One region of the Arthrobacter sp. 1088 genome, then DNA from elsewhere that is predicted to be linked to it. Evidence: riboswitches for the same ligand, from Rfam matches in the RefSeq annotation. Region 1 holds a riboswitch; each other region holds the start of a gene.
The links. A riboswitch is a leader RNA that binds a small molecule or an ion and turns the genes downstream of it on or off. The one in region 1 is predicted to bind cyclic di-AMP.

Region 1 (2,171 bases):
GCATACAGCCAGCGGGGTTCTCCTGGCAGACCACATCGTGGTGACGCGCTGCGCCCAGAGCCAGCTGCGCCGAATGCTTGCCGATCTGGGAATCGCCATAGGCCAGAACTTCGTGGCAGCCATGCGTGCAGTCGGGATGCACTTGGTGGGCGTTGGGGAACTTATTACACCCACGCCCAAGGAAGTACTACGGCAAGCCAAGGCAGTGGGGCAAGCGATCTCATCCAAGGTGGCCCTCCCCGCCGGGCCGGGCATCGCCCTCGCCTAGAACCTGGCCTGGAGCCTTTACCTGGAACCCTGCGCGTAGAAACCTGGCGGAGAACCCTGGCCTTGAAACGATCGAGCCAACCAAAGCATGTTCCTAAAAAGAACAAAAATTAACCCAAAAGGCCGGCGCCTCCGAAGACATTTGTCCTCGAAAGCACCGGCCTTTGAGTTGGAGCGTGAAGCTTAGGCGCCAGCGCGTACGTACGTGATGGGGCCGGTTGCGGTGAGCCAGCTGATCGGGTGGATGCCCGTCTGGTTGCCGTTGATGCCACCGCTGATGGCCTGGCCGTTGCCGATGTAGATGGCTACGTGGCCGGACTGGACGATCATGTCACCGGGCTGGGGGTCGCTGACAACCTTGCCGTAGTTCAGGAACTGCATGGGTGCGAGGTCGCCAACCGGGATGCCGGCAGAGCCGAGGGCCCGTTCCACCATCGCGGTGCAATCCTGCATGATGCCGATCTGGGCGTAAGCCGAGGCGACCATGGCAGCGTTGATGCCACCAACAGCCGGAGCTGCAGCAGGCGCGGATGCCACTGGGGCGGTAGCCGTAGTAGTTGCAGCGGCCTGGACGGTAGCCGCTGCGGGCGCCTTCTTGGCCGCCGGAGCCGGAGCAACAGGAGCCGGCTTTTCAATGACGGGAGCCGCTACGGAAGCAACCGCGGGGCGCTCGAAGTTGATGGTGGCCGTCGATGCGGCCGTAACAACCTTGGTGGGACCCTCGGTAACGGTCTCGGCGACAGTAGCGGGGCTGGAGTCGCGCTGAACAGGGGTCTCTGCTGCGTGGGCAGCGATGGAGCCCGTGAGGACCAGGCCTGAAGCTGCTGCGATGACAGCGGCTTGGCGACCTGCGCCGGATGCGTTGCTGGCAACAGCCTTGGAGATGGAGATGAACGGATTAGGACGTACGCTGTCCGCCTTACGACGGCCGCGAAGAATGCGTGAAGACATGAAAGAGCCTCTCCCGATGCCTGCGAGGTTAGCTGTCGGATTCGGATGGGAGTCACCCGGCCACTATCCCCCGCTGTGCAGCGGAAGCTTCGTGACTTCACCCCAAGGCGCGCTCTGAAAGCGGGCCAAAATGGGTTCCCCGTCTCTGCCGTAGGTTTGTCTGCGAACGGATTCCGGACTGCGGCAGAGCTAGGCAATCAGACCGGAATGCCTGTTACGTGGAACAGGCACAGGTACAACCGTACGGGAAGATCACCCCAAAGTCACATTTACGTAACGAGCAGTTCGTTTTTGGCGTGTCGCAGTAACCGTTTCGAGATCTTCGCAAGTATGTAGAAAACCCCGCTATTCCGGGGAATTTTCGCCATCCGGGTCGTTGGGGGCCGCTAGCTTCTTCCGGGCTGTAACAGCGAGGAAGATCACCAGACCGATCGCCACCACAGCGAGGCCAACGATGCTCCAGGGGAAGGGCTGGGAAGCTGCCGGAGCCGGCTCAGTATTTTCCGTACCGGGGGCCGCTGTGCCCGCCGTCGGAACAGCCGCCGGAGCCGGGGAGGAGGCACCTGCCGAGCCGCTCGCCGTCGTCGTGCTTGTCCCGGAAACTGTGAACTTGAAGGTTCCCTCGATCGGGTGGGAGTCTGAACTGACCACACGCCACACCACGGTGTATTCGCCGGCTGGAGCGCCCTGACGCAGCTTCTGGACAGCCCTGTTGTCGATGATTTCCACTGCGCCATCTGCCCAGTTTTCGCCCCCGGCGGTGACGGTCACGCCGGAACCGATGGCCAGTGGCTGGTTGTTGAACGTGATGGATACCGACGCCGGCACTTCAGCCACCCTGGCACCGTTGGCCGGGGTTGTTGATTCGGCGACGTCGTGCGCGGAGGCCGGAGCAGCTCCAAGCAGCAACGCGGAAGCGAAAGCAAGAGCGGCTACGACGGCGGCCAGAAGCG
Region 2 (2,171 bases), on a different contig from region 1:
GGATGTCGAATCCGATGAAGGAGGACGGGGTGCTTTCGGCCAGCATCCGCACACGGCTGTCGGCGGGATGGATGCGCTGCTGAAGACCCTCGAAGTCGAGCCTGTTCCCAGTTATCAGGACGATCTCGCCGTCGATCACGCATTTGTCCGGGAGATTCTTCCGAAGGGCTTCCACCAGCTCAGGGAAATACCGTGTCATGGGACGTTCGTTTCGGCTACCCAGGATGATCTCATCGCCATCTTTGAAAACGATGGTCCTGAACCCGTCCCACTTTGGCTCAAAATGGCCCACATCAGGGATCGAAGGAACGGACTTGGCAAGCATGGGCGAAATGGGCGGCATCACTGGGAGGTCCATACGACTATGTTCTACCTGCCGCCCGCGGCGGAAGCTAGTCTTGGGCCATGGATATCTTGGCCGTACTAGTGGCAGTGCTGGCAGCACCTGCCCTCATTGCGGCCCTTTGGTTCTGGGTCTTGCGCCAGAACAGCAAGGGTAAAGTCCGGCGCGGCGCCACGGGTGGGATGCTTGGTGTGGCGGACGAAATTTTTCGACCCGAGACCCATTACGCACACCAAGTCCAAAGGATCCAGCACGAGCTGCCAGCCCCGGCTCCGGCCCCGGAGCCTAAGTCCTAACGGACCTTCGCGCCGGAAGGCGTCCCGCCCGTTACATTAATGTGACTTTACTATGCCGCTCATGTACCTTCGAAGAGCGACCCTCATCTCCGCTGGGCCGCTTCCGGGTTGACGCCGAGCTCTGCCGCAAACCGGAATCCGCCAGACCCGCGGCAGAGACGGGGGACCCAGAGTTCCCGGGCCTGATTTTTTCCTAGGCCCTTGGGGTGAAGCCGCCATGTGCGGCCGGACGGCCTCGTCCGAACCCGACAGCTAACCTCGCAGGCGTTGAGAGGCAACCACCATGTCCCCAACCATGGACCAGCCGCGCCGCGCCCAAATAGCGCGCGAGCGTACCCAGCCAACCGGACGCCGTCGGGCCCAACCCAGCGGATCCTCCACCAGCACGCCGGAAGCAGAAGCAGGTTTAGCAGGCGCGACGCCGGAACCCGCCACTGCTTCTATTCCCGCTTCTGCTTCCAATCCCCAAACGGCGGCACCCACCACGCGCGCGGCCGCTCGGGCGGCAGAGCGTGAACGGGCAGCCCAGGCAGCTATTTCTGCTGAGACAGTCCCCACTGAAACTGCTCCAGCAGAAACAGCACCAGCGGATTCTGCAACAGCGGACTCTGCTCCGGCGGACCCTGCTCCCGTTGAGCCGGCAACTGCTGCGATTCCAGCTGTTCAGGCGCCCGAACCCGTCGCGCCCGAACCCGCAGCGAATCCCGAACCTGCCACCGCTGCCATCCCGACCGTTCAGGCGCCCGAACCCGTCGCGCCCGAACCCGCAGCGAATCCCGAACCTGCCACCGCTGCCATCCCAATCGTTCAGGCTAAGAGCCCCGCACAGCTCGCCGCAGCCGCGACCGCCGCCTCTGGTCTCGCAAGCCGAAAGGCCCTTCGCGCCCAGGAATCGGGGAGCGGTACGGCCCGTAAGGCGGCAACTGCTGGCGAAACCCCGGCTGGCGGCGCCCCTGCCTTCGGAGCTTCATCACTGGGAGCTTCATCACTGGGTGGATCATCCTTCAGCCATGAACCACACGCCGTGCTCACCAAGGCCGCCTCGGTCAAAACAATGGGCCAGCGCATGGCAGTCGTCGCTGGGGCCTTGGGCTTGGTATTGACCGTTGGCACCATGAGCCAGGCCTTCGAGCTTCCCTTCTTCGGGCAGGAAACACCGGCCCAGGAAGCAAGCGACGCAAAGACGGGTAGCGACAGCAGGCAATCAACTTCGGCTACCCCTGCACCAAGCTCGTCCTACGCCAGCGCCTCAGCGTCGTCGGCCACCAGCGAGGCCGGAAAGCCGGCAACCGTAGCAACGCAGTCGTCAGGAGAGGCACCCGACCAGGCGCCGTCGTCGTCCCTTCCGACTCCGCAAGTTTCACTCGCGGATCCTGTTTGGGTACCTTCGGCAGTCCCGCCGGCTGTTGTTCCCGTCCCGGGCGTGACAACTCCTGTTCCAACCCAGCCGGCCCCGAGCCCGGTTCCGTCGGACACGGTCACCACCCCACCTGCCACGACGACGCCGACCCCCACCGGCACTCCGGCACCCA
Region 3 (2,171 bases), on a different contig from region 1:
AGGTGGTCCTGAATGAGGGTGTCATATTCAGCGGGTGCCGCCGCCAGGATGCCGGTGGGTCAGTTTTCAGCCGCGGCGGCGGAACTGGAACGTAAGGGATCTCGTACGTTCCAGTTCCGCAGTATGGGGTGCTCGACCTAGGCGACGCGTACGAACGATGCGCCTGGAAGCCAGCTGATGGAGTGCACGGCGGTCTGGTAGCCGTTGACACCGCCACTGACAACCTGCCCGTTGCCGGCGTAGATGCCGACATGTCCGGGGGTGATGACCAAGTCACCGGGCGCTGGTGTGCCCACAACGGTCCCGTACTGGAAGAACTGTGTTGGGGCCAGGTCGCCGACGCTCTTACCGACGGAACGAAGCGCCTTTTCCACCATTGCGGTGCAATCCTGCTGTACACCGAGCTGGGAATAGGCGGAGGCAAGGAGGGCGGAACCAATGGAGCTTGAAGCCACCGGCGTGGAGGCTGAGACCAACAAGGTTCCGCCGCTCGTGGTCGCCGTAACCGATGCCCTTGCGGGTGCGGCCGTGGACCCGGTCGCGGGGATCCGGAGCTGGTCACCGGGGAAGATGATCGAAGAGATGCTCAGACCGTTAGCGGCGAGGACACCATCCAGGCTGACGCCATACGCTGCCGCGATGCGCCCAAGCGTATCGCCGGAAACTACCGTGTAAACTCGCCCGCTGTCCGATGCCGACAGGACAGACGGAGCACTGGCCTGCGCCTGAAGAGCACCGTTTGACCCCGGGATTTCCGGGCCGTGAACTCCGGCGTGGGCTGGTGCCCCCATGCTGAAAACAAGACCAGAGGCGGCAACTGCTACCAGTGCCGGCCGTCCCAGCGCCCGCGCCTGGGTTCGGGCGGTGACGGACAATCCTTCAAGCACGATTGAATGGCCAGGAGTCGCACGATGACGGGCGGTAGTGGACTTCTTTGACATGGTGGGGCTGCCTTTCCAATGCCTGCGGGGTGAGCTGTCGGGTTCGGATTGGAAATACCCGGCCAATCACGTTTCCGCGCCATGCGCAGCGATCGGCTTAACCCCAAGGTCCTGTGATAAGGGCCGTGATGAATGTGGTTCCCCCGTCCCTGCCAACCTCAAATACGGTGGATTCCGGTCAGTGGCAGGGCTCGGCATGCTGACCGGGATGCCCCGGCTGAAGCCAAGACAATCTACTTAATCAGTACAACCGCCATTCATGACGGCCCCAATGCAAGGGGGCGGTACGCTTCGAACGGGAGGCGGTGACGGAGAATGCCGATGAGAAGACTGATCTTCCTCTCGCTGCTACCTCGTTGTCATGTGATTGGGTGGTTGCTAATGTCCTAGGCCCGTATGGTTCATGGGCCGTCCCGAAACAAGGATCGCACTCCCTCCCTGCTGTGTGAGAACGTCGCCGCACGCCGGGACGGGTTAACGAAAAGGCCTTCCTGTTGCTTCCGCTCGTCGGATTCGGGGTGTGAAAATGGCGGATGGGTGTGGGTCGGGTAGGTTGCAGCCATACCACGCCCCCGGCTAACAAGGCGAGCTCAATCGGACCTGCTGCCAGCGGGAGCGGGCGGTAATGGGGATACCGAAGGTGTTGGTCCCGCTCCTTCGCTCAACCCGGTCCGGGGTCAATAGTGACGGCAGGACAGCCATGTGGGGATTTTATTTGGGCGAGTCTTAAACGACGGTTTGTTGGGTTTGCGTTCAACTTCGGTCACTTGATGAGGCTGTCGAGTCGTTGGCGTAGCTTGTCGTCGGGTTCCGCAGCATGTGCCCGCAATAATGCGGTAAGAACATTGGGTCCCCAGTGGGTGGGTGTCCACGCTTCGAGAGTGTTGATGGCCATGTTCCGGTTGCGGATGACGGGGCTGCGCAAGCACGTCTCGACCAGGTCCCATCCCTCTCCAGGGAACTTCGCGAGTCCGGTGACGATCGTGTCGAGAGCGTGGTGTGCACGAAACCGGTCACTTTGCGCGTCTTTATCGTCGGGGCCGGATCCGAGTTCCCCGAGGGGAAGGGACTGCCGGGCGTAGGCCAGGACCGCGGGGAGGCGGTGCTCGTCGACTTCCTGCAAGAGTGCGAACCAGCTGCTGTCACAGGGATAGGACTGGACACGGCGCCAGTGGGCTGGATAGGTGTCCAGGCCCAGGGCGCGGGCGATCCTTTCAGCTTTGTAGAACT
Region 4 (2,171 bases), on a different contig from region 1:
AGGCACATTTAACGCGAAAACCGCCCCGCCTCCCGCCCGGGCGCATCAGTAGATCACTTCTGCGAACGGCGGAAAGCGGGGCGGCAATCGGGCCTTGCATGGTTTGAGCCCGCTGGGGTGGGCTCAAGCCTGCTTATTGAGTTGGCTTAGTACCAGTTGTTGGCCAAGTGGAAGGCAAGGGCCGCCGAGGGGGAGCCGTAGCGTTCCTTGATGTAGTTCAGGCCCCACTTGATCTGGGTCTGGTAGTTGGTCAGCCAGTCATCGCCTGCGGTTGCCATCTTCGAAGCGGGCAATGACTGCACGATTCCGTAGGCACCACTGGAGGTGTTGGTCGCGGTGGTCCGCCAGTTGGATTCCTTCTCCCACAGTGTGTTCAGGGCAGTCATTTCACCCGGACCCCAGCCGTAGTTGGCGAGGATGCTGGCGGCGTATGCCTTGGCAGCGGCGGGATCGTCCACGGCCTTGGGAGTGGCGGCTGCGGCTGCAGCAGCGGCGGCATCGGCAGCCTGCTTGGCGGCTGCATCAGCGGCAGCCTTTTCGGCGGCGGCCTGTGCGGCAGCTGCCTGGTCGGCGGCGGCTTTCTCGGCCGCGGCCTTTTCGGCAGCGGCTTGTGCGGCAGCTGCCTGGTCTGCAGCGGCCCTGTCTGCAGCGCCCTTCTTGGCAGCAGCATCCAAGGACGCTGAGATTTCAGCTGTTTTGTTGCTGGCCTGGGCGGTAGCCTGCGTCTCGGACGCCCGGCTCGTTTCGGGGAGATTGAATGCGGCGTTTGCGGCCTGGCCAAGCGATGCGACGCCCAATGCTGCGGCAACGACTCCTGCAACAACAGACATTCGTTGCCCGGTCTTGCCGCGGCGTGCAGCGTTCTTCAGAACGGTTTGCGACTTCGTCAGGGGAGTGTTGTGATCGTCACGGTGACGCGCGGAAGGGCGCGTCTGATCGTTGAATTCAGACATGTGTGATTACCTCTCAGCGCCTGCGGAGTTAGCTGTCGGGTTCGGATGAGGTCATCCGGCCGCGCGCGTAGCTGCGGCTTCACCCCAAGGGCAAGGAAAGTACTGTGCCCGGAGACTCTGGGTCCCCCGTCTCTGCCTCGAATGAGAACGGAACTCCGGGAAGTGGCAGAGCTCGGCGCATCCCGGGTGTGGGCCAGTTAGGGGCGACCCACCCTTTCGAAGGTACAGGAGGTTTCGGCTTAAGTCACATTTGGGTAACAGAGATCACGTTCACGGCGAGTCATGTTGCCTGATTCGTTATATGCGTTCGTTCAAAGCTGCGGGGAGTCGGAGAGTGAACTCCGTGCGTCCCGGCTGGGACGTTACTTCCACACTGCCGCCATGCGCCTGGACGATGGATTCGACGATTGACAAGCCCAATCCGGAGGTCCCTTCCGACCCCGATCTCGCCGCGTCAGCCCGGGCAAAACGCGAGAAGATTCGCCCCTGGAAAGCAGTCGGAATACCAGGCCCGTTGTCCGTGACGGTGACCACCGCGCTACCGTCGGCGGAAAGCATGACGCCTGTGACCACCGTGGTACCGGGATCGGTGTGCTTGCGGGCGTTGGACAGCAGATTGGCCAGCACCTGATGCAGCTGGGTTGCGTCCCCGCGCACCGTAATGGGCTCGTCAGGGAGTTGTAGCTTCCAGATGTGGTCCGGTGCCATCACCTTTTCGTCGCTGACTGTCTCGATCACCAGCTGCGTCAGGTCCACATCCGTGACCTTCAACGGCTGGCCTTCATCCAGGCGCGCCAACAACAACAGGTCCTCCACAAGCGTGGTCATCCGTTCCGACTGGCTCTGGACCCGCGCCAGCGACTTCCTGCCGTCCTCCGTGAAGTTCTCCGTCATACGAAGCAGCTCGGTGTATCCACGGATGGCGGTCAGCGGTGTCCGAAGTTCGTGGGAGGCATCGGCAACGAACTGCCGGACCTTGGTTTCGCTCTCCTGACGCGCTTCCAGGGCCCTGGAAACGTTGTTGAGCATTTGGTTCAAAGCGTGGCCCACGCTGCCCACTTCAGTTCCAGGATGAGCGGCCGACGGCGGTACGCGCACCGCGAGTGCCACCTCACCGGCGTCGAGGGGAAGGCGCGATACTTTCGTTGCAACCTCGGAGAGTTGCTCCAGCGGGCGCATGGTCCGTCGGATGATGACGGTGCCGGCGAGGCCGATCAG

Region 2: another riboswitch for cyclic di-AMP. It lies ahead of J2Y41_RS09265 (hypothetical protein); the one in region 1 lies ahead of J2Y41_RS14285 (NlpC/P60 family protein).
Region 3: another riboswitch for cyclic di-AMP. It lies ahead of J2Y41_RS18935 (LysM peptidoglycan-binding domain-containing protein); the one in region 1 lies ahead of J2Y41_RS14285 (NlpC/P60 family protein).
Region 4: another riboswitch for cyclic di-AMP. It lies ahead of J2Y41_RS22280 (hypothetical protein); the one in region 1 lies ahead of J2Y41_RS14285 (NlpC/P60 family protein).

The regions. Positions count from the first base shown of each region.
Region 1 is NZ_JAVDSM010000008.1:136,337-138,507, reverse strand. Features, by position in the region: gene J2Y41_RS14290 (FAD-binding protein) at 1-268, shown strand, start outside; gene J2Y41_RS14285 (NlpC/P60 family protein) at 451-1,218, opposite strand; cyclic di-AMP (ydaO/yuaA leader) riboswitch at 1,222-1,414, opposite strand; gene J2Y41_RS14280 (copper resistance protein CopC) at 1,564-2,171, opposite strand, start outside.
Region 2 is NZ_JAVDSM010000005.1:128,071-130,241, forward strand. Features, by position in the region: gene J2Y41_RS09255 (ATP-dependent DNA ligase) at 1-358, opposite strand, end outside; gene J2Y41_RS09260 (hypothetical protein) at 406-639, shown strand; cyclic di-AMP (ydaO/yuaA leader) riboswitch at 769-920, shown strand; gene J2Y41_RS09265 (hypothetical protein) at 923-2,171, shown strand, end outside.
Region 3 is NZ_JAVDSM010000013.1:13,306-15,476, forward strand. Features, by position in the region: gene J2Y41_RS18935 (LysM peptidoglycan-binding domain-containing protein) at 138-941, opposite strand; cyclic di-AMP (ydaO/yuaA leader) riboswitch at 953-1,138, opposite strand; gene J2Y41_RS18940 (hypothetical protein) at 1,705-2,171, opposite strand, start outside.
Region 4 is NZ_JAVDSM010000022.1:3,708-5,878, reverse strand. Features, by position in the region: gene J2Y41_RS22280 (hypothetical protein) at 147-953, opposite strand; cyclic di-AMP (ydaO/yuaA leader) riboswitch at 957-1,141, opposite strand; gene J2Y41_RS22275 (HAMP domain-containing sensor histidine kinase) at 1,251-2,171, opposite strand, start outside.